Regions from separate parts of the Clostridium sp. 001 genome, predicted to be linked through region 2. Evidence: predicted binding sites of a transcription regulator. Region 2 holds the regulator's gene; each other region holds the start of a gene.
The links. Region 2 encodes NrdR, which represses ribonucleotide reductase genes. Its sites were predicted from a motif close to CACNANATNTNGTG; they were not measured.
Positions count from the first base shown of each region.

Region 1: the regulator NrdR is predicted to act here: its motif matches at 1,691-1,704, upstream of B5S50_RS14520 (vitamin B12-dependent ribonucleotide reductase).
Region 3: the regulator NrdR is predicted to act here: its motif matches at 1,664-1,677, upstream of B5S50_RS11765 (anaerobic ribonucleoside triphosphate reductase).

Region 1 is NZ_CP020473.1:3,120,592-3,126,957, reverse strand. It holds gene B5S50_RS14530 (M14 family metallopeptidase) at 1-932, opposite strand, end outside; gene B5S50_RS14525 (gamma carbonic anhydrase family protein) at 1,007-1,513, opposite strand; gene B5S50_RS14520 (vitamin B12-dependent ribonucleotide reductase) at 1,825-4,866, shown strand; gene pfkA (6-phosphofructokinase) at 5,180-6,133, opposite strand; gene B5S50_RS14510 (MFS transporter) at 6,238-6,366, opposite strand, start outside.
Region 2 is NZ_CP020473.1:3,755,594-3,761,959, reverse strand. It holds gene pnpS (two-component system histidine kinase PnpS) at 1-678, opposite strand, end outside; gene B5S50_RS17645 (response regulator transcription factor) at 691-1,386, opposite strand; gene pgeF (peptidoglycan editing factor PgeF) at 1,402-2,112, opposite strand; gene nrdR (transcriptional regulator NrdR) at 2,267-2,722, opposite strand; gene B5S50_RS17630 (YlmC/YmxH family sporulation protein) at 2,790-3,056, opposite strand; gene sigG (RNA polymerase sporulation sigma factor SigG) at 3,431-4,204, opposite strand; gene sigE (RNA polymerase sporulation sigma factor SigE) at 4,278-4,985, opposite strand; gene spoIIGA (sigma-E processing peptidase SpoIIGA) at 5,034-5,831, opposite strand; gene ftsZ (cell division protein FtsZ) at 6,291-6,366, opposite strand, start outside.
Region 3 is NZ_CP020473.1:2,512,876-2,519,241, forward strand. It holds gene B5S50_RS11750 (Mrp/NBP35 family ATP-binding protein) at 23-871, shown strand; gene B5S50_RS11755 (ferredoxin) at 983-1,171, shown strand; gene B5S50_RS11760 (hypothetical protein) at 1,273-1,458, opposite strand; gene B5S50_RS11765 (anaerobic ribonucleoside triphosphate reductase) at 1,694-3,799, shown strand; gene nrdG (anaerobic ribonucleoside-triphosphate reductase activating protein) at 4,098-4,607, shown strand; gene B5S50_RS11775 (helix-turn-helix transcriptional regulator) at 4,658-5,023, shown strand; gene B5S50_RS11780 (MBL fold metallo-hydrolase) at 5,645-6,277, opposite strand.

The sequences.
Region 1 (6,366 bases), 640 kb from region 2:
GGTTCTGATTCAGGATAAGACCCTGAATACCTGGTAGGCCCTGGACCATATACACCATAACTAGGCTCTGCAGCTTTTGAAAGCTCCCACCCTGCATTATAGTTATGATTAATATCTACTCCTCTATTGTTAGCTTGCCAATCCTTAGAAAAATCAGTTTTTCCTTTATTCCACCTTATAAGTTCATTATAAAATGGATTACTTCTCTGTAATCCATTTAAAACTAAATCTACACCATCTGGATTTACCATTGGAACTATATATATACTACTTCTCCTCCATATATCAGCTGGATTATAACCTCTTATATTCCTGCCCTCTGCATAAGCTTTTGCAAAATTTTCTATAAACTTCATTAAAAGTGGGGTAGTAATCCATTCCAAACTATGATGAGATCCATTATAAGATACCTCATTAGGACCCACTCCAAGTCTCACATAGTAAATCTTCCTTCCAAGCACACTTTGTCCTGCATTTCCTATAATTATAAAAGGATATCTAGCTTCTAGCCCAACTAAGTCTTGTTCCAATATATCATAAGTGTAATTTATATTTGTATCAACTACGTCTATATTATAAGGTACCTTAAGCATTGTTCGCGGAATCAACCCCAATGCCTGTACTTGTGGATTAGCTACTGTTATTTTGTAAACTTGAGTTCTATATTTTTGGGCTATATTATACAATGTATCCCCAGGCTTTACGATATACGTATCATAACCAAGTATAAAATTTCGTAAAGCCCTATACGTATTAGGACCTATTATGCCATCAGGAACTAATCCATTATTTTTTTCAAAATTTTTAACTGCTTCCTCTGTTTCTCTGCCATATATCCCATCTATGGTATTTAAATTGTATCCTATTTTCCTCAGCACAGCTTGTATTTTCATAACCTGAGTGCCTCTGGAATTCAGTTTAAATATTGGCATATGAATTCCCCTAAATATTATTACTATATTATTTTTATGCAAACTTTATAAATATGTGATTAATATATTGTTTTCTAATATTCACTATAATTTTTAGCCCTTTCAATGTAGTCTTCTGCTGACCGTCTAAGAGACTTCTTTTCTTCCAAAGTAAGTCTCCTAATTACCTTTGCAGGTGAACCCATGCATAACACCCCTGAAGGTATTTTTTTATTTTTAGTTACCAAACTTCCTGCTCCTATGATGCTCTCAGAGCCAATTTCCGCATTATCTAAAATTATAGAACCCATACCAATTAAAGAATTATCTCCAATTTTAGCTCCATGTATCACTGCATTATGACCAACAGTAACATATTCTCCTATCTCTGCTGGGCTTTTTTCACCAGTATGAACAGTGCAGTTATCCTGTATGTTACTTCCTTTTCCTACATATATATTACTTACATCACCTCTGAGCACAGCCCCAAACCATATGTTTACATCTTCACAAAGTTTAACTTTCCCTATAACTTCTGCATTATCTACTACAAAACAGCTTTTATCTATATCTGGTATGTAATGTTCAAATTTTCTTATCATATAATTTACTCTCCTTAAGGATTTAATATTTTGAAAATCTATATTTAAATTATAAATCATTATAATTGCAAAATAAAAACATATGAAGAAAAAAAACTATATTATTTTAAAAATATGCTAAAATATAATACATATCATGAATTGAGTTTTTGTAAAATATATCATATAATATAAATACACTATATATGGTATTTATGCAATCTTATTTACACTATATATGGTATTTTTTATTTAAGCAGCTATACATAATAAATAATTTTTCTATTATTAGCTTAAATAAAATTCTTAAATATTTTTAGGAGGTAGATCAATTGGACTGTGTAAAAGACTTGTTTAAAAGATACTTTACAAAATCTCTTAAACAAAACAATAATAAAACAGTATATGATTTATTTAAATGGAAAAAAGTTGACGTGTTCTTAAAAGATCATAAAACAGGAAAAGTATTAGTTGATATGAAGAATCTAGAATTCCCTGAAAATTATTCTCAAAATGCTTGCGATATAATAGCTTCTAAATACTTTAGAAAAGCTGGAGTTCCTGGAGACAATGGTTATGAAAATAGTATGAAATCTGTAACTCACAGGATGGTAAATTTCTGGTGTGAATCACTAAAAGATGAAGGACTTATAAAAACAGAAGAGGAGTCTTCTATTTTTTATGATGAATGTGCATATGCTCTTTTAAATCAGATGTGTGCTCCTAATTCTCCTCAATGGTTTAATACAGGTCTTAAACTATCTTATGATATATGTGGTGCTAAACAGGGAAATTACTACTTCGATGAAAACCTCAATAAAGTAGTAGAATCTAAAGATAATTATACAAGAACCCAGGCTTCTGCTTGCTTTATACTTTCTATTGAAGATAAACTTTTAGGATCACATTCCATATCAAATCAATTTGTCACAGAGACAAAATTATTTAAAGGAGGTTCTGGAACTGGCACTAATTTTTCTACTATAAGAGCAAAAGGTGAAAAATTATCTGGTGGAGGTTCTTCTTCCGGACTTATGAGTTTTTTAAAAGCATTGGATAAAAATGCAGGAGCTATTAAATCTGGTGGTACTACAAGAAGAGCTGCAAAAATGGTATGCCTTGATGTAGACCATCCCGAAATAATGGACTTTATAAACTGGAAATCCAAAGAAGAAGATAAAGTAAGAGCTCTTGGTAAAATGGGATATGATACAGATATCGATGGTGAAGCTTACGAAACTGTATCTGGCCAAAACAGTAATAATTCAGTAAGATTCTCCGATGAATTTATGAACAAAGTAAATAAATTAAGGGAAAACCCGGATGATACTATTGAACTTATTGGTAGGGTTGACTCAAAACTTAATAAGGTAGAAAAAGTAAAAAACATATGGGATGCCTTTAACAATTCTGCCTGGAAATGTGCTGATCCTGCACCTCAATTCAGCACTACATTTAACGCCTGGCATACCTGTCCTGCAGGTGAAGATGGAAAACTAAATGCTCCTTATAACAGGATAAATTCTACAAACCCCTGCGGAGAATATGCTTTTTTGGATGATACTTCCTGTAACCTTGCTTCTATAAATATATACAAGTTCTACAATATAACCAATAATACTTTTGACATAGAAGGATATTTGCACATAATAGATCTTGTTCAGCTTATTCTTGAATCTTCAATACACTGGGGACAATTTCCTACAGAAGATATAGCTAGAAAAACTTACCTTTTTAGAACTACAGGACTTGGTATATCAAATATAGCTTCGTTATTTATGGTTATGGGTTATCCTTACAATTCAGATGAAGCTAGAACTTTAGCTGCATCACTTGTTGGAATACTTACAGGTGAGTCTTATTACGTATCTTCTCTTATGGCAAAAGAAATAGGTGCCTTTAAAAAGTTTGAAATAAATAAGCCCTATATGATGAAAGTTTTAAGAAATCATGCCAGAGCAGCCTCTGTAGATATAGAGTCTCTCCAAGCAATTCTAGGGAATAACTTTTCAAATGAATTTGAAGATCTAAATTATGTTCCGTTAAAAGTAAAACACAGCGTTCTAAAAAAGGAAGGACTTTCTTACATAGGAAAGACTTTAAAAGATTGCTGGATAAATGCACTTAAAAGTGGTATCAAATTTGGATACAGAAATGCCCAAGTTTCAGTTATAGCACCTACAGGAACCATATCCTTCGCCATGGACTGTGGAGCTACTTCAATAGAACCATTTTTCAGTCACATTGTTTATAAGAAGTTATCCGGAGGAGGATTTATGACTATTATAAATCCCGTAATAACCATTGCTCTTAAAAACCTAGGCTATACCCCTGAACAAATAGAAGACATACTATCTTATGTACTTGAAAAGGAAAATGTATCTGAAAATGACTATACTTATGAAAAAATACTGGATGGCAAAATAGAAGGTGCACCTCATTTAAAAGATGAACACCTAAGTATATTTGATACTTCAAATAAATGCGGCAGCGGTGAAAGATATATTGATCCTATGGGACATGTAAAGATGGTAGCTTCTTTGACCCCTCTTATATCAGGTTCTGTATCTAAAACTGTAAATTTACCTAAAACTGCTTCAGTACAAGATTTTAAAGATGTAGTTCTGACTTCCTGGAAATTAGGTGTTAAAGGTATCACCCTTTATAGGGATTCTTCTAAAGCCGCTCAGCCTTTAAATACCACTTTATCAGATTCCAATGATATAAAGATAGAAGATTTTACATATAACCAACTTTTATCAAAAGTGAAGGAATTACAAAAAGGAATAAAATATTCAAAGCGAGATAAAATCATTGGAATTCGCACAGGAACTACCCATCCTGCTCAAATAGATGACGTTAAAATATACACTACAGTAAACAGAAATTCTAATGGAGAAATATCTGAAATATATATAACTACAGATAGAGAGGGTACCATAATAATGGGACTTTTAAATTCCCTGTCTAAAGCAATATCCGTTATGCTGCAATACCATGTTCCGCCTCAGGATATATCACGAATGCTCAGGGGACAAAAGTATGAGCCTTATGGATTTGTTCAGAAGCATCCTTATATAAAATATGTATCCTCAATTTCAGACCTTATAAGCAAGGTAATTGATATAGAATTGGGGGATTATTCAAGATGTCAAGTTAAACCTGAAAACTACGATAAAGACAGCTTAGTTTTAGGCAACTCTTCACCTGAATTAAACACCATAAAAACTAATGTAAATGAAACAAAAATAAAAAAAATAGATGGTGAAAAAGTTTATGGTGCAGTATGTCCTACTTGTTCAAGCACTCGAATGGTAAGGAACGGCACCTGCATGGTATGTCTTGACTGCGGTTCCACTACAGGATGCAGTTAATTTGGTAAAGTAGTTGGTTCAAGGTTTAAAAAAATTGCGAAGCAATTTTTTTAAAGAACAAAGTGCAAAGTGCAAATATCAAATAAGGATAATTTTCTTCCTAATGTCAGAAAATATTAAAATTATAGATTTCCTGAGGTACGATGGAAATCATCTTTATCTGTTCTTTGTTATTTGAACTCTGTTATTTTCAAAAGCTTTGCTTCGCAATTTTTTTATATTATTCATTAATATTTAAATAAGTCATAATGAAGAAAAAATAGAACAGTAGTAACTAATGCCGTATCAATATCTCCTTCCTAACAATATAATTTTATAAGAGTTGATTTAAAAGATCATATTCCTTATCTTTTCCTGAATCTACACAATTTACTTTTCTAAAGTCCACATCTATTATTTTGTTGTTTCTGATTCCTACAGCTCTGCATCTCTCTCCAAGTATTAGCAGTTCTACAGCCCTGACACCCATTTTGCTTGCTAGAATCCTATCAAAAACTGATGGTTCCCCACCTCTCTGTATATATCCTAAGACTGTACTTCTTATAGTAATATTCAGCTTTTCCTGTATGCATTTTCCAAGTTTTTCTATGTCATACATTCTTTCGGTTATTATTATTATGTTATCAAGTTTACCTTTGTTTATGTTATCCTGCAATTTTGAACATATAGTATCTAAATCCAATTTTCTTTCAGGAGTAGATATTATCTCGCCACCGCCAGCTAAAGCAGAATACAACGCCAGATCTCCACAGTATCTTCCCATAACCTCTACAATTGTTGTTTTTTCATGAGACGAGTCCGTATCTTTTATTTTACCTATACAATCCATAACAGTGTTTAAAGTTGTATCAAATCCTATAGAGTACTCGGTATAAGCTAAGTCATTGTCTATTGTTCCAGGAAGTCCTACAACATTAACTCCCAGCTCGCTGAGTTTTTCTGCTCCATTGAAAGAACCATCTCCTCCAATTACAACTAATCCTTCTACACCAAGCTTTTTTATGGTTTCCACAGCCATTTGCCTTCCCTGCTCTTCCATAAATTCAGGACATCTGGCAGTTTTCAGTATTGTTCCACCATTTTCTGCGATTCTATCAACCTCATGATCACCTAGCGGTATTACCTCACCCTTTATCAAACCTGTGTACCCATGCTTTATTCCTAAAACTTCTATACCATAATGATTTGCTGATTTAACTACCGCTCTAATAGCAGCATTCATTCCTGGAGAATCTCCTCCACTTGTTAAAACACCTAATCTTTTCATTCTCATATCACTCTCTTTTATTTGAATATAATTCACTCAAACTTTTAGTAATTCCAGCAACCATTTTAATCCAGCTGCCGGAATCTCATTTTACCATTTAATATTTATATTAAACTATTTTTCTCCTCTTCATCAAGGACTACAACTTCACCTGAAATCTTAATTAAAAATCCAATAATAATACCACCTAAGGCTAACACAACTGCAAGAAATATCATACTTGCATTGAAGGA
Region 2 (6,366 bases):
TTGAAGAGCATCTGCCATATAATTAAATGTATTTGCCAATTCCCCTATTTCATCTTTAGAATTAATTCTCACTCTCTTATCCAATTCTCCACTTGCTATACTAGCTGTAGTATACTGAAGCTTTTTTATAGGGCCTACTATGGACTTTGAAAGCTTTAAGGCAAATACTATAGAAACAAGTATGGAAAAAAGGGTTATAATTATATAATATTTAAAATAATTATCCTCAAATCCCTTAATTGTCTGCATGGTAAATGCACTTCTTACTACATATCCATCTTTAAATATAGTGGCAAAATAAAGTGTTTTTTTACCCGTAGTATCACTCACTCTTATATCATAACCAGTCCCACTTTTTCTTGCTTCTTGAATTTCCTTTCTGTGATTGTGATTATTCATATCCTTTTCTACTGCCACAGAATCACTTATTACTTTGCCATTCCTATCTATTAAAGTTTCTCTTATAAGTTTATTTTCAAATTGCTTTTTAAAAAAACCTCCCCTGTTATCTATCTTTTCATTTTTCAGTACATTTATTATAATCTGGTTATTCACTTTTAAAGTTTGTTTCATGTTCTCAATGTATTCATGATTTTCAATTACTATAAATAATATAGTTGTTATAACCATATTAAATATAAGAGTACAAAGCATGGAAACCGTTAATCTTTTTTTCATTTTTATCACCAACTACTCTTCTGAGTTAAATCTGTAACCAATACCACGAATAGTTTCAATATACTTAGGTTTGTTGTCAAAGTCCTCTATTTTTTGTCTTAAATGCCTTATGTGAACATCCACTGTTCTAGTTTCTCCAACGTATTCATATCCCCATATTTTATCTAGCAGAAAATCTCTAGTCATTACTCTTCCCCTATTTTTTATAAGCATTTTTAAGAGCTCAAATTCTTTTAATGTTAATTCTACCTTTTCTCCATTTTTAATCACTTCATGTTTATCAAAATCTATGCTTACCTGTCCAAATACATAGCATTTATCTACAGGTTTTACTGCAGTTCTCCTGAGTACAGCTTTAACCCTAGCAACCAATTCCCTTATAGAAAAAGGCTTTGTCATGTAATCATCTGCTCCGAGTTCTAGTCCTAGCACCTTGTCAAATTCCTCTCCTCTTGCAGTTATCATTATTACAGGAATAAAAGATATGGAATTGTCCTTTCTTATTTCTTTACATACATCATATCCATCCATTCCAGGCAGCATTACATCCAGTAAAATTAACTGAGGCATCTCTTCCCTTACAATTTTCAGTGCATCTATTCCATTTCCTGCCACAATGGCCTTATATCCATTTTTCTCAAGATTAAATTTAATAAGTTCACAAATATGTTCTTCATCATCTACTATCAATATCTTTTCTTGTAACATAATAGTCCCCCATTTTTATTTTAGATAAATAAACGAAAACATTCTTCCATAGTCTTTATTTTTTCTATAAGAATGCATTTCATATTCAGTATTACAATAAGTACATATATCTAAATATTTTATATTTTCACTTTCTATATCTCTGTCCTGGAGTTGATACAATATACATTTTTTTAGATCAAGATTTCTATCTCTAAATACATCCTTAAATCTATAAAAATCAGAGTTTTTAAATTTGTCCATTACTTCTTCCCCAACTTCATAACAGCAGCCGTGAATATGTGGCCCTACACATACTATTATGTCTTTAGATTTACTTTTGAAATCCCTTTCAAGTTTTTCAATGGTTTTAGAAAGAATACAAGCTAAAGTACCTTTCCATCCACTGTGAACTGCTGCTATAATCTTATTTTTTTTATCATATAAAAGTATTGGAATACAATCAGCATTAAAAACCCCTACAGCTGTGTTATGCTCATTTGTAATTATTCCATCTGCATCCTCTTCATCTTTGCCCGTATAAACTACACTCTGGAACCCATGAACTTGATTCAAATATCCCACAGTTTTTAAATTAAACCATCTTTTTAAATTTTTAATATTTTCCTTTCCAGCATCTGTGGATTTATTAAAGCTTAAATCATTTTTAGCTGTTGAAAATATTGCTTCTGCACCTGGCAAATCTATTTTTATAAATTCATAACCTTCTACTGTAACTTTCTCCATATTAATCCTCCATCTAGAATTTATTTCAAAATCAAAAATATATTTAGAATTATCTTAAATATATTTTAACATTGTTTTTTTAATTGATGGGACTATAAATATCTTTTAACTTTAATTTAACATAAAATAAATGGTATGCCTTTAAGCACACCATTTATTTATTTGAAATAAGATTTTTTATTTCCTGCATAAAAGTATTTATATCTTTAAACTGCCTGTAAACAGACGCAAACCTGACATAAGACACTTCATCCACCTTTTTTAAATTCTCCATAATAATTTCCCCTATCTCCGAGGAACTTATTTCTGTAATCATATTATTATTTATCTTTTTCTCTACTTCATCGGTTATATTTTCAATTTGTTTTCTTGAAACAGGACGTTTTTCACAAGCTTTTATCAATCCTTTTAATATTTTTGTCCTGTCAAAATATTCTCTATTCATATTTTTCTTTACAACTAAAATGGGTACATTTTCAATTTTTTCATAAGTGGTATATCTTTTATTACACCTTAAACATTCTCTTCTTCTTCTTATGGCCATATTGTCATCTGTAGATCTGGAGTCCACTACTTTAGTTTCATTGTATCCACAATAAGGGCATTTCACTTTAATTCACGTCCTTCATATAAGATAGTATACATATTATAATTATATACTTATTTTGTGGAAACTTCTACTCCTCTACAAGATTTTTCCCATCGACTAAAATTACATCTACACCTATTTTTTTTACATTATCCCATGGTATTTCTATATCTTCATTTTTGCCAAATAACGATATTTTAAAAGTTTGAGATGGTAAAATAATTGACATTATCTTATGCTCTTCACAATTTATCTTTAGATCTTTTATAAAACCTAATTTTGCACCCGTATTTATATCTATTATTTCCATATTTCTTAGATTAGTTAAAGAAAATAAATCTCCTTCTAACTCCATTTATGTACATCCTCCCATTTTTAATTATTTCCTAGCTTAACTTTCACAGTTTAAAAATTTTGTGAAGCAAAGCTTCGCAAGTTAAGAATTAATAATGAAGAATTAATAGTAAATGATGATTTTTAGCTCTCGCAAAAAATTTTTAAATTTATATAAGTCATCTCTTAGTAATGTTTTGCTTTAGCAAAACGAGTGGTAAAAAGCTTAATCAAAAATTTTTTGTAGTGTAACGGAAAAAAATCCACATTAACTATTAATTTTTAATTCTTAACTATTAACTAAAAAAATTACGTCGTAATTTTTTATATTAAGTCAAAATTTCGTATGTGTGAAAATTGAGTTTATAATTATAATAAATTAAACATTATACCTATTTATATATATTTTCGCATATGCCTTAAGGCAGTTTTCTCTAACCTAGATACCTGTGCTTGTGATATGCCTATTTCATCTGCTACTTCCATCTGAGTCCTTCCATCAAAAAATCTTAAATTAAGTATCAATTTCTCCCTGTCATTTAATTTTTTCATGGCTTCTTTTATCGATATGTTTTCCAACCAATTTTCATCCAAATTTTTAGTATCACTTATTTGATCCATTACATAAATTGCATCACCACCATCATGATATATTGGTTCAAACAGGGAAACTGGATCCTGAATGGCATCCAATGCAAATACCACTTCCTCCCTTGGTATATTTAATTCCTCCGCTATCTGTGATATAGTTGGCTCTTTATTATTTTCCCTTATTAATTTATCTCTAACTTGAAGTGCTTTATAAGCAATATCTCTAAGAGATCTACTTACCCTTATGGAATTATTATCCCTTAAGTATCTTCTTATTTCTCCTATAATCATAGGTACAGCATAAGTTGAAAATTTAACATTTTGACTTAAATCAAAGTTGTCAATGGCTTTTATAAGCCCTATACATCCTACTTGAAATAGATCATCTACATTTTCTCCCCTGTTATTAAATCTCTGTATTACACTTAACACCAATCGTAAATTACCCTTTATAAACTTTTCTCTGCATTCATTATCTCCCTGTTGCATTTTTATTAAAAGTTCTTTCATTTCCTTTCCCTTGAGAACTGGCAATTTTGATGTATTTACGCCACAAATTTCTACTTTATTAATTATCATGTAATCAGCCCCTTTAGAATATATAGCATTTTAAGTATTTACTAAGAAGCTGAGTTTTATACTAAAGACAACCCTATAACATTTTATTTATTTCTTTTCTAAGTCTCTTTATTATTCTCTTTTCAAGCCTTGATATATAAGATTGTGATATTCCAAGTAAGTCTGCAACTTCTTTCTGAGTTTTTTCACTTTTGCCATTTAATCCAAACCTTAGATTAACTATCTCCTTTTCTCTGTCACTTAATTTTTTCATGGCTAACATTAGAAGCTGCTTATCCACTTCATCTTCTATAAAATTGTAAACTACGTCATTGTCCGTTCCTAAAATATCAGAAAGCAATAATTCATTTCCATCCCAATCTATGTTGAGTGGTTCATAAAAAGAAATTTCTGCCTTTGTTTTACTATTTCTTCTCAGATACATGAGTATTTCATTTTCTATGCACCTAGAAGCATAAGTAGCTAATTTTATTTTTTTCTCAGGATTAAATGTATTTACTGCTTTTATAAGTCCTATGGTACCTACTGATACTAAATCTTCCACATTTACCCCTGTATTTTCAAACTTTCTAGCTATATAAACTACCAAGCGCAAATTTCTTTCTATAAGAGTAGATCTTACCTTCTCATCTCCAGAAACTAGCTTCAAAACCAAATCCTCTTCTTCTTTTTTGCTAAGTGGAGGTGGTAGTACATCATTTCCCCCTATATAGTATATATTTTTTATTACAAATTTAAATTTTGTAAGTATTCTGTTCAACAATATTTTTAACCTAAGCATAATCATAGCCTCCATCATTTAATTTCCTTTTACATAAGCACATGATGCCTATATCACTCCCCTAGAAAGAAGTGCATGATAATCGTCAAATTTACTCAATTTATCCTTGCAAATAGCAATTATAACTTCTCTATATTTAGTCTCTTGTCCAAAGTCTATTTTTACTACATCTGGTTTAAATCCCTGAAGCTTGCCACACTTGCCGTTTATAACTCTATAGGGTATATAAAACTTATCCATTCCCTCCAGATTTATATTTTGGAATACAGATTTCTCAACTATCACTACTGGCAAATTGGTAGCTGGCTCCCTAAGTTCGTTCCCGGTATCCAAAAAAGCCTTTACAGTCTTGCTTTTGTTTTTAAATACAATATCTACATCATAAATTAGTTTAAACACCTTGTTCCTATCCTTAACATAAATTACTAACCTATCAATTGTTATGTACAACACCATGATAGAAATAAAAAGCCATTCATAAGGGAAATTAATTATCATATAATCTCCTGTATAGGAGCAATTACTATATTCCACAAACATACAAATACCTGCCAGCAGCATAGAATATAAAATAAATACAGCTGAAATTTTGAAATTACATATAAACCCCCTATTACCGAAAGAAATATAAATTAGCATAGCTGCTACCAAAATTTTAAAATAGAAAGCAGAAAATACATTTAAGGCTGGATAAATTAATGTAACCGTATAACCACTTCCTATGGCTGCAGCTAAAATCATAAATTTAAGTTTTACCTTTAACTTAAGAGTTCTTCCTGTAATATACAATAGAAAAAAGTTTACTATAAAGTTTATTAAAATTAGCAAGTCTGCATATACTACCAATTATAAACTCACCTCCACTTTTGTTTTCCTGTATTTACCTTTATTATATACTTATATATTTCAAAATTTTGTCATTTTCTAATCATATACAATATTTTTATTTTCTATATTATGCCAGAAAATCTTTTTTTAGTACTATTTAAAATCATTTCAATTAAAATGATTTACATAAACAGAGTTCTTGGTTTCAGGTGGAGTTTTTTCTCCATCTGAAACTTATTAACAGGATTCTTAGTGCTTTAGCACTTAGAAGGCGTTATCCTTTAGGGGAAATCGTTATCCAGGGGGCGTAGCAGCCGTTATCCCCCCACTTTATAAGAAAAGCAGATGTTCCAAATCTTTGATTTGGCGACAGTCGCTTTCGCTGTGTGCGATGGGGGGATTTACGGCTGGTAGCCATCGGATAAAGTTAGATAATAAAAAATCCGTGTATAGCTTTAAACTATACACGGATTTTTTCTACTTTCTCTGTCTCCTTAGGAAAGCTGGTACTTCCAAATTATTTTCATCAATTTTCTCATATTCCACGGAAGCT
Region 3 (6,366 bases), 1.2 Mb from region 2:
ATATAAAAGGAGGAGAAATGATTTGAGTAATTGCGATGGTTGTTCAAGTAAATCACAGTGCAGTAAAGATGATAAAGGTGGATGTAAATACATATCGCCTAAGTATGGAAACACAAAGCATATAATAGGTATTATGAGTGGAAAAGGTGGAGTAGGTAAGTCTACAGTTACGGGAATATTGGCATCAAAATTAAGAAATTCTGGATATAAGGTGGGAGTACTTGATGGAGATATAACAGGTCCATCTATGCCTAGATTTTTTGGAATAAATGATAAAAGGGCTGATATACTACAAGTGGGGGAAAGTGAAGAAATAAAGTTTTCTCCAGTAGAATCTTCTTCAGGAATAAAAGTTATATCCTTAAATCTTTTGACAGAAGAGGAAGAACAACCTGTTATATGGAGAGCACCCATGATAACAGGAGTGTTAAAACAGATGTATTCAGATACAAGTTGGGGAGAATTAGATTATTTGCTTATAGATATGCCTCCAGGTACCGGAGATGTAGCTCTTACTGTGATGCAGGAAATTCCAATGGAAGGTGTTATAATAGTATCTACTCCTCAGGACATGGTATCTATGATAGTAAAAAAAGTTGTTATAATGGCAGAAGACCTAAAGGTAAATATATTAGGTGTAGTAGAGAATATGTCCTATGTTAAATGTGGAAAATGTGGTGAAAAAGTAAGGCTATTTAGTGAAAATTCGGCGAAAGAACAAGCTGATTATCTTGGATTAGAACTTCTTGCTGAAATGCCAATAAATTCTGATTTGGTAAAAAATATGGAAGCTAAAAAGGCAGAAGAATACATATCAAACTCATTGGAATATAATGATTTGCTTAATAACTTTATAAAAAAATTAAAATAGAAATTAAATTATTATAATAAGCATTATTTTTGGAATAATATAAGGTGTACTTTAAAGTAACTAATTATATAGCGAGGAGTGAAAACTTGTTATTAATAACAGGAAAATAGTATGAAAGCTGTAGTTGATAAAGACACTTGTATAGGATGTGGGTTATGTCCAAGTATATGTCCAGAGGTTTTTCAGATGGATGATGATGAAAAAGCTAAGGCAATTGAAGATAATGTCCCAGGAGAAGCAGAGGACACTGCGAAGGAAGCAGAGGACAGTTGTCCTGTTTGTGCTATTAAGGTAAGCTAAGGAAAGGGGATTGTGTAAAAAATCTACACAATCCCCTAAACTTTCAAAACTATTTGCGATAAAAATGTACCACAGTTTTTCATACAGCATATCAATTAGGCTTAAAACAAAACTGGATGCTGTTTATACTTGTCATTTAATGTAACTTCCGATATGGGATGAATGTTTATTCTATCACCTATTCTAGAATCGAGTGGTAAATGAGTAGTCCCTATATTGGCAGTAGTACCATCCTGAAAACTTACAAGTGCGTCTGTAATATTCATATCAATTATTTTGCCGATCATGAAAGTCCTCCTAAAGATAAGATTATCTATGTTATTTTTATCTATATTATTAAATATTATTCCTAGAAATTTTATCTTATAGGTATTTGATGTATTTCAATTAAAAAGTGTGCTTTATAGGTTTTTATAGGTTTAAAGTAAAAATAAAGCTCAATTTATAAATTGCTTTTTTATATATGGCAAGGTATAATAATCAAGTCGTTTATACAATATATAGTAGTTGGGAGGAAAGTATATGCTACATGTTGTGAAAAGAGATGGTAGAAGGGTTCCCTTTGATTCCATTAAGATAACTAATGCCATAAAAGGATCTTGTGATGAAATAGGTTTTGATTTAAAAGAAAGTGAATTTATTGATCTAACTCAAAAAGTCACAGAAAATATAGAAAATCTTAATCTTAAGGAAGTAAATGTAGAAGATATACAGAATATAGTTGAAGAAGTACTTATGAAGAAAGGCTATGTTAAAATTGGTCTAGCTTATTCAAATTATAGAAGAGAGCGAAATGATATAAGAGAAATAAAGTCTGATCTTATGAAGGCTATTGATAAAATAGGAGTTCAAACAGACAGAGATAATGCAAATGTTGGAAATAACTTTAGTGCCAAGCTTTTGAGGATTGCCAGTGAGTCTAACAAATGGCATAATTTAGCTACCATGCCTAAACATTTAGCTAAGGCTCATGAAAATGGGGATATATATTATCATGACTTAGATTCTTATAATTTAACTGTAAATTGCCTTCACATACCAACAAAGGAAATGCTTTTAGATGGGTTTAATACAGGATATGGGAATATAAGAACTCCTAAGAGAATAGAATCGGCTGCAGAACTCTCTTGTATATTACTGCAGTCAGCACAGAATGATATGTTTGGTGGACAGTCCCATCCGGATTTTGACAATGATATGGGTATTTTTGTTGAACCTACAAGAAAAGAAATATTGAAGAACCTCAAGGAAATGGGAGTAGAAGAGGAAAAAATAAAGGATATTTCTGAAAAGAAATTGAGAAGAAGTATAGAACAGGCCATGCAGGGAATAATCTACAATCTTAATACCATGCATTCTAGGGCAGGATCACAGGTACCTTTTAGTTCACTAAATATAGGTATACCAACCTCAAAGGATGCAGCTCTTGTATGTGAAGTATTTTTGACAGAATATGAAAAAGGACTTGGAAGAGGAGAACAACCTATATTTCCTAATATAATATTTAGAGTTAAAAAAGGCGTAAATAAAAATCAAGAAGATCCTTATTATTATCTATTTAAAATTGCATGTAGGGTAGCTTCAAAGAGGATGAATCCTACTTTTATGAATTTAGATGCTGATTTTAATAAAGCATATTATGATAAAGGTGTAATACCTGCAACTATGGGATGCCGTACCTATGTCTGTTCAAATGTAAATGGAGATCCAGGAGTAAAGGGAAGAGGAAATATAGCTCCTGTTACTATTAATTTACCTAGACTTGGAATTTTATCTAAGGGAAATATAAATAAATTTTTTGGGTTGTTACAAGGAAAGTTAGAGTTAGCAAAAGAATCTTTAATGCATAGATATGGCATTTTAAAGAGACTCAGAGTTAAAGATTTACCTTTTGTAGCAGGTCAGAAACTTATGAAAGGTGCGGAGAACTTAAAGTCAGAAGATTCAATAGAACCAATATTGAAGCAGGGTACTTGGGCTATTGGGTTTATAGGACTTGCTGAAACATTAATTGCATTAACTGGTAAACACCACGGTGAGGATGAGAGTTCAAGAGAACTTGGAATAAAGATAATTACATATATAAGAAATTATACAGATAAGCTTATAGAGGAGACACATTTAAATTGGAGCTGCTATGCTACACCAGCTGAAGGATTAAGTGGAAAGTTTATAGTACATGATAAGAAGATATTTGGAGAAATACCTGGGGTTACAGACAAAGAGTATTATACTAATTCTTACCATATACCTGTAGGATATCCAATATCTATAAAAGATAAAATTGATATAGAGGCTCCTTATCACAAACTTTGTAATGGAGGCCACATAAGTTATATAGAAGTTGATGATTATCCATCAGAAGAAGTTGTTAAAAGTGTAATTGATTATGCCTATGATAATACAAATATAAGTTATATAGGGATAAACTTTCACATAAGATATTGTAAAGAATGTGGAACTTATATGCATGGGGAAGATGTCTGTCCTAAATGCGGAAGCAATAATATACAGGGTATATCAAGGGTTACAGGATATCTATCTTTGGATGAAAGATTTGGAGAAGGTAAGACAGCAGAAAGAAGGGATAGAATATCCCAGGGAAGCAACAAACATGTATATTGCTAAAGTAACTGTAATAGTAGTTAACTTAAATTTTACACATATGAAATTTTGACTTAATATAAGAAAATTGCGAAACAATTTTCTTAAAGAACAAAGAACAAAGTTCAAATATCAAATAAGGATAATTTTCTTCCTAACGTCAGAAAATATTAAAATTATAGATTTCCTGAGGTACGATGGAAATCATCTTTATCTGTTCTTTGTTATTTGAACTTTGTTATTTTTAAAAGGCTTTGCTTCGCAAAGTTTTTAAACTGCGAATTTGAGTAACTAGACCATATATAAGAAGGAGGAAAAATCAATGGGTGGCAAAAAAATTAGATTGGCAGGTATTGCTTACGAGAGCCTAGTTAATGGCCCTGGAATGAGACGGGTATTTTTTGCTCAGGGATGTAGACATAATTGTAAAGGATGTTTTAACCTATCTACCCATGACTTCAAAGGTGGTCAGCTAAAAGATATAGATAAACTGGTTTGCGATATTAAAGATAATCCTATGTTAAGTGGAGTTACATTTTCAGGTGGTGACCCATTTGAACAACCTGAAGAATTTGCATACATGGCTGCTAAAGTTAAAGAATTAAACTTAAATATATGGTGTTATACAGGATACACTTTTGAATCTATAGTTAATAGTTCAGATACGGCAAAGAAATGTCTTTTAAATAATGTAGATGTGCTAGTGGATGGAAAATTTGAAGAGAACAAAAAAGATACAAAATTAAAATTTAAAGGATCCAGTAATCAGAGAATTATTGACGTAAAGAAAAGTTTAGATTCCAATGATGTAGTAGTATTGACTTTTAGTTGAAAAACTTTAGCTAAATATATTATAATACTTCATGACGAGGAGTTGATAATATGAATAACAATTCGGAAATTGAAGTTTGCTCTTGTACTGAGATTCATAAGGATTGCATAGAATGTGTCAGAAAAAGTATGTTGGATGAGAAGACTTTTATGGATCTGTCAGCACTTTTTAAAGTACTGGGGGATTATACAAGAATTAAAATTATATATGCACTATTTAAAAAAGAATTATGTGTTTGTGATATTACAGAAATACTTCAAATGAGTCAGTCCGCAATATCTCATCAACTTAGAATTTTAAAGACTGCAAGGCTAGTTAAATTTAGGAGAGAGGGAAAGTCGGTGTATTATTCCCTAGACGATGAACATATAAATAAGTTGCTTAATGCAGGGTTAGAGCATGTAGAACATAATTAGAGTGTAGTAATATAGTGCTTCAAAACAAAAATAAACTTATACTCCGCATATTTTTACAACCACAAGCACGGCTAAATATTTTGATAAGTCTAGACAGAAAATTTATAAAAACCTAAGGACTTTTGAAAACTCGTACCTCAAACAATTTGAAAGTCCTAAGCTTTTTCACAAATTTTCTAACAAGACTTATACACAAAATATTTAAATGTGCTTGTTTAGTGTAAAAATATTTCTGCGTATAAGTTTATTTTTTTAGTTATGGACTTCTATAATAAAAACACAAATTTAAGAACTTTGTAAGTATATTCCTGTGTGCATGTCAAATTTTCACTTAGAAGCCCTATACAAACAAAAGGTTAATTTATCCGATCGCTACTATTGCTCCTCCCATCGCACACAGCGAAAGCCACTATCAGCAAATCAAAGATTTGGGATATCTGCTTTTCTTCAAAGTGGGGGGGATAAGCACTGCTACGGGCCTGGATAAGTTCTTCCCCTGAAGGATAACGTATTCTAAGTGCTAAAGCCACTAAGAATACTGTTAATAATGTTCAGATGGAGAAAAGGTATTCCTTATAAGCAAACTCTACCTGAACCTAACAATCACTTGATATTAGTAAGTTATTTAAAGTTAAGAATTTTAACTAGATTAAAATCTTCAGGTTTGTTATCTAGAGTTAATGTATTGCTTTCAATTCTTTCTGCATTTTTCATATATTTAAGGAATTTTTCTAATCCATCTAATTCAAAAGTTAACTGAGAAGTTTTATAATGCATTGGAATTACTATGTGGCTATTGATGGATTTTGCAAGCTCAGCAGCCTCTTTTCCATCTATAGTGAAATTTCCTCCTATGGGAATCAAAAGCACATCTATGGACCCTAAGCTTTTTATCTCTTCTGGAGATAATACGTATCCAACATCTCCAAGATGACATATCCTATAATCATCCATTTCAATGATAAATATTACATTTTCACCTCGTTTTGCACCTTTAACTTTGTCGTGATAAGAAGGTATGCCATAAATAGGTATGTCACATAGATTAAAAGAGCCTATTTTATTTATAATATGTTTGTAGTTTATCTTTTCCGTATAACAGTGATCAAAATGATTGTGGCTTATTGTAACTACATCAACATCTCCTTCAAAAACTTTATAGCCTACAGTTTTGTCAAAAGGATCTGTTAAAAGCTTTCTACCTTTTGAATCTTCAAATAAGAAACTTGAATGACCCAACCATCTTATTTTCATAGAATATCGCCCCTTTGTAAAATATGTTTTGATTATTTTGAATTAATATGTTAAAATAAAAACTTTTAATTACAAAATTCTTATTTTTT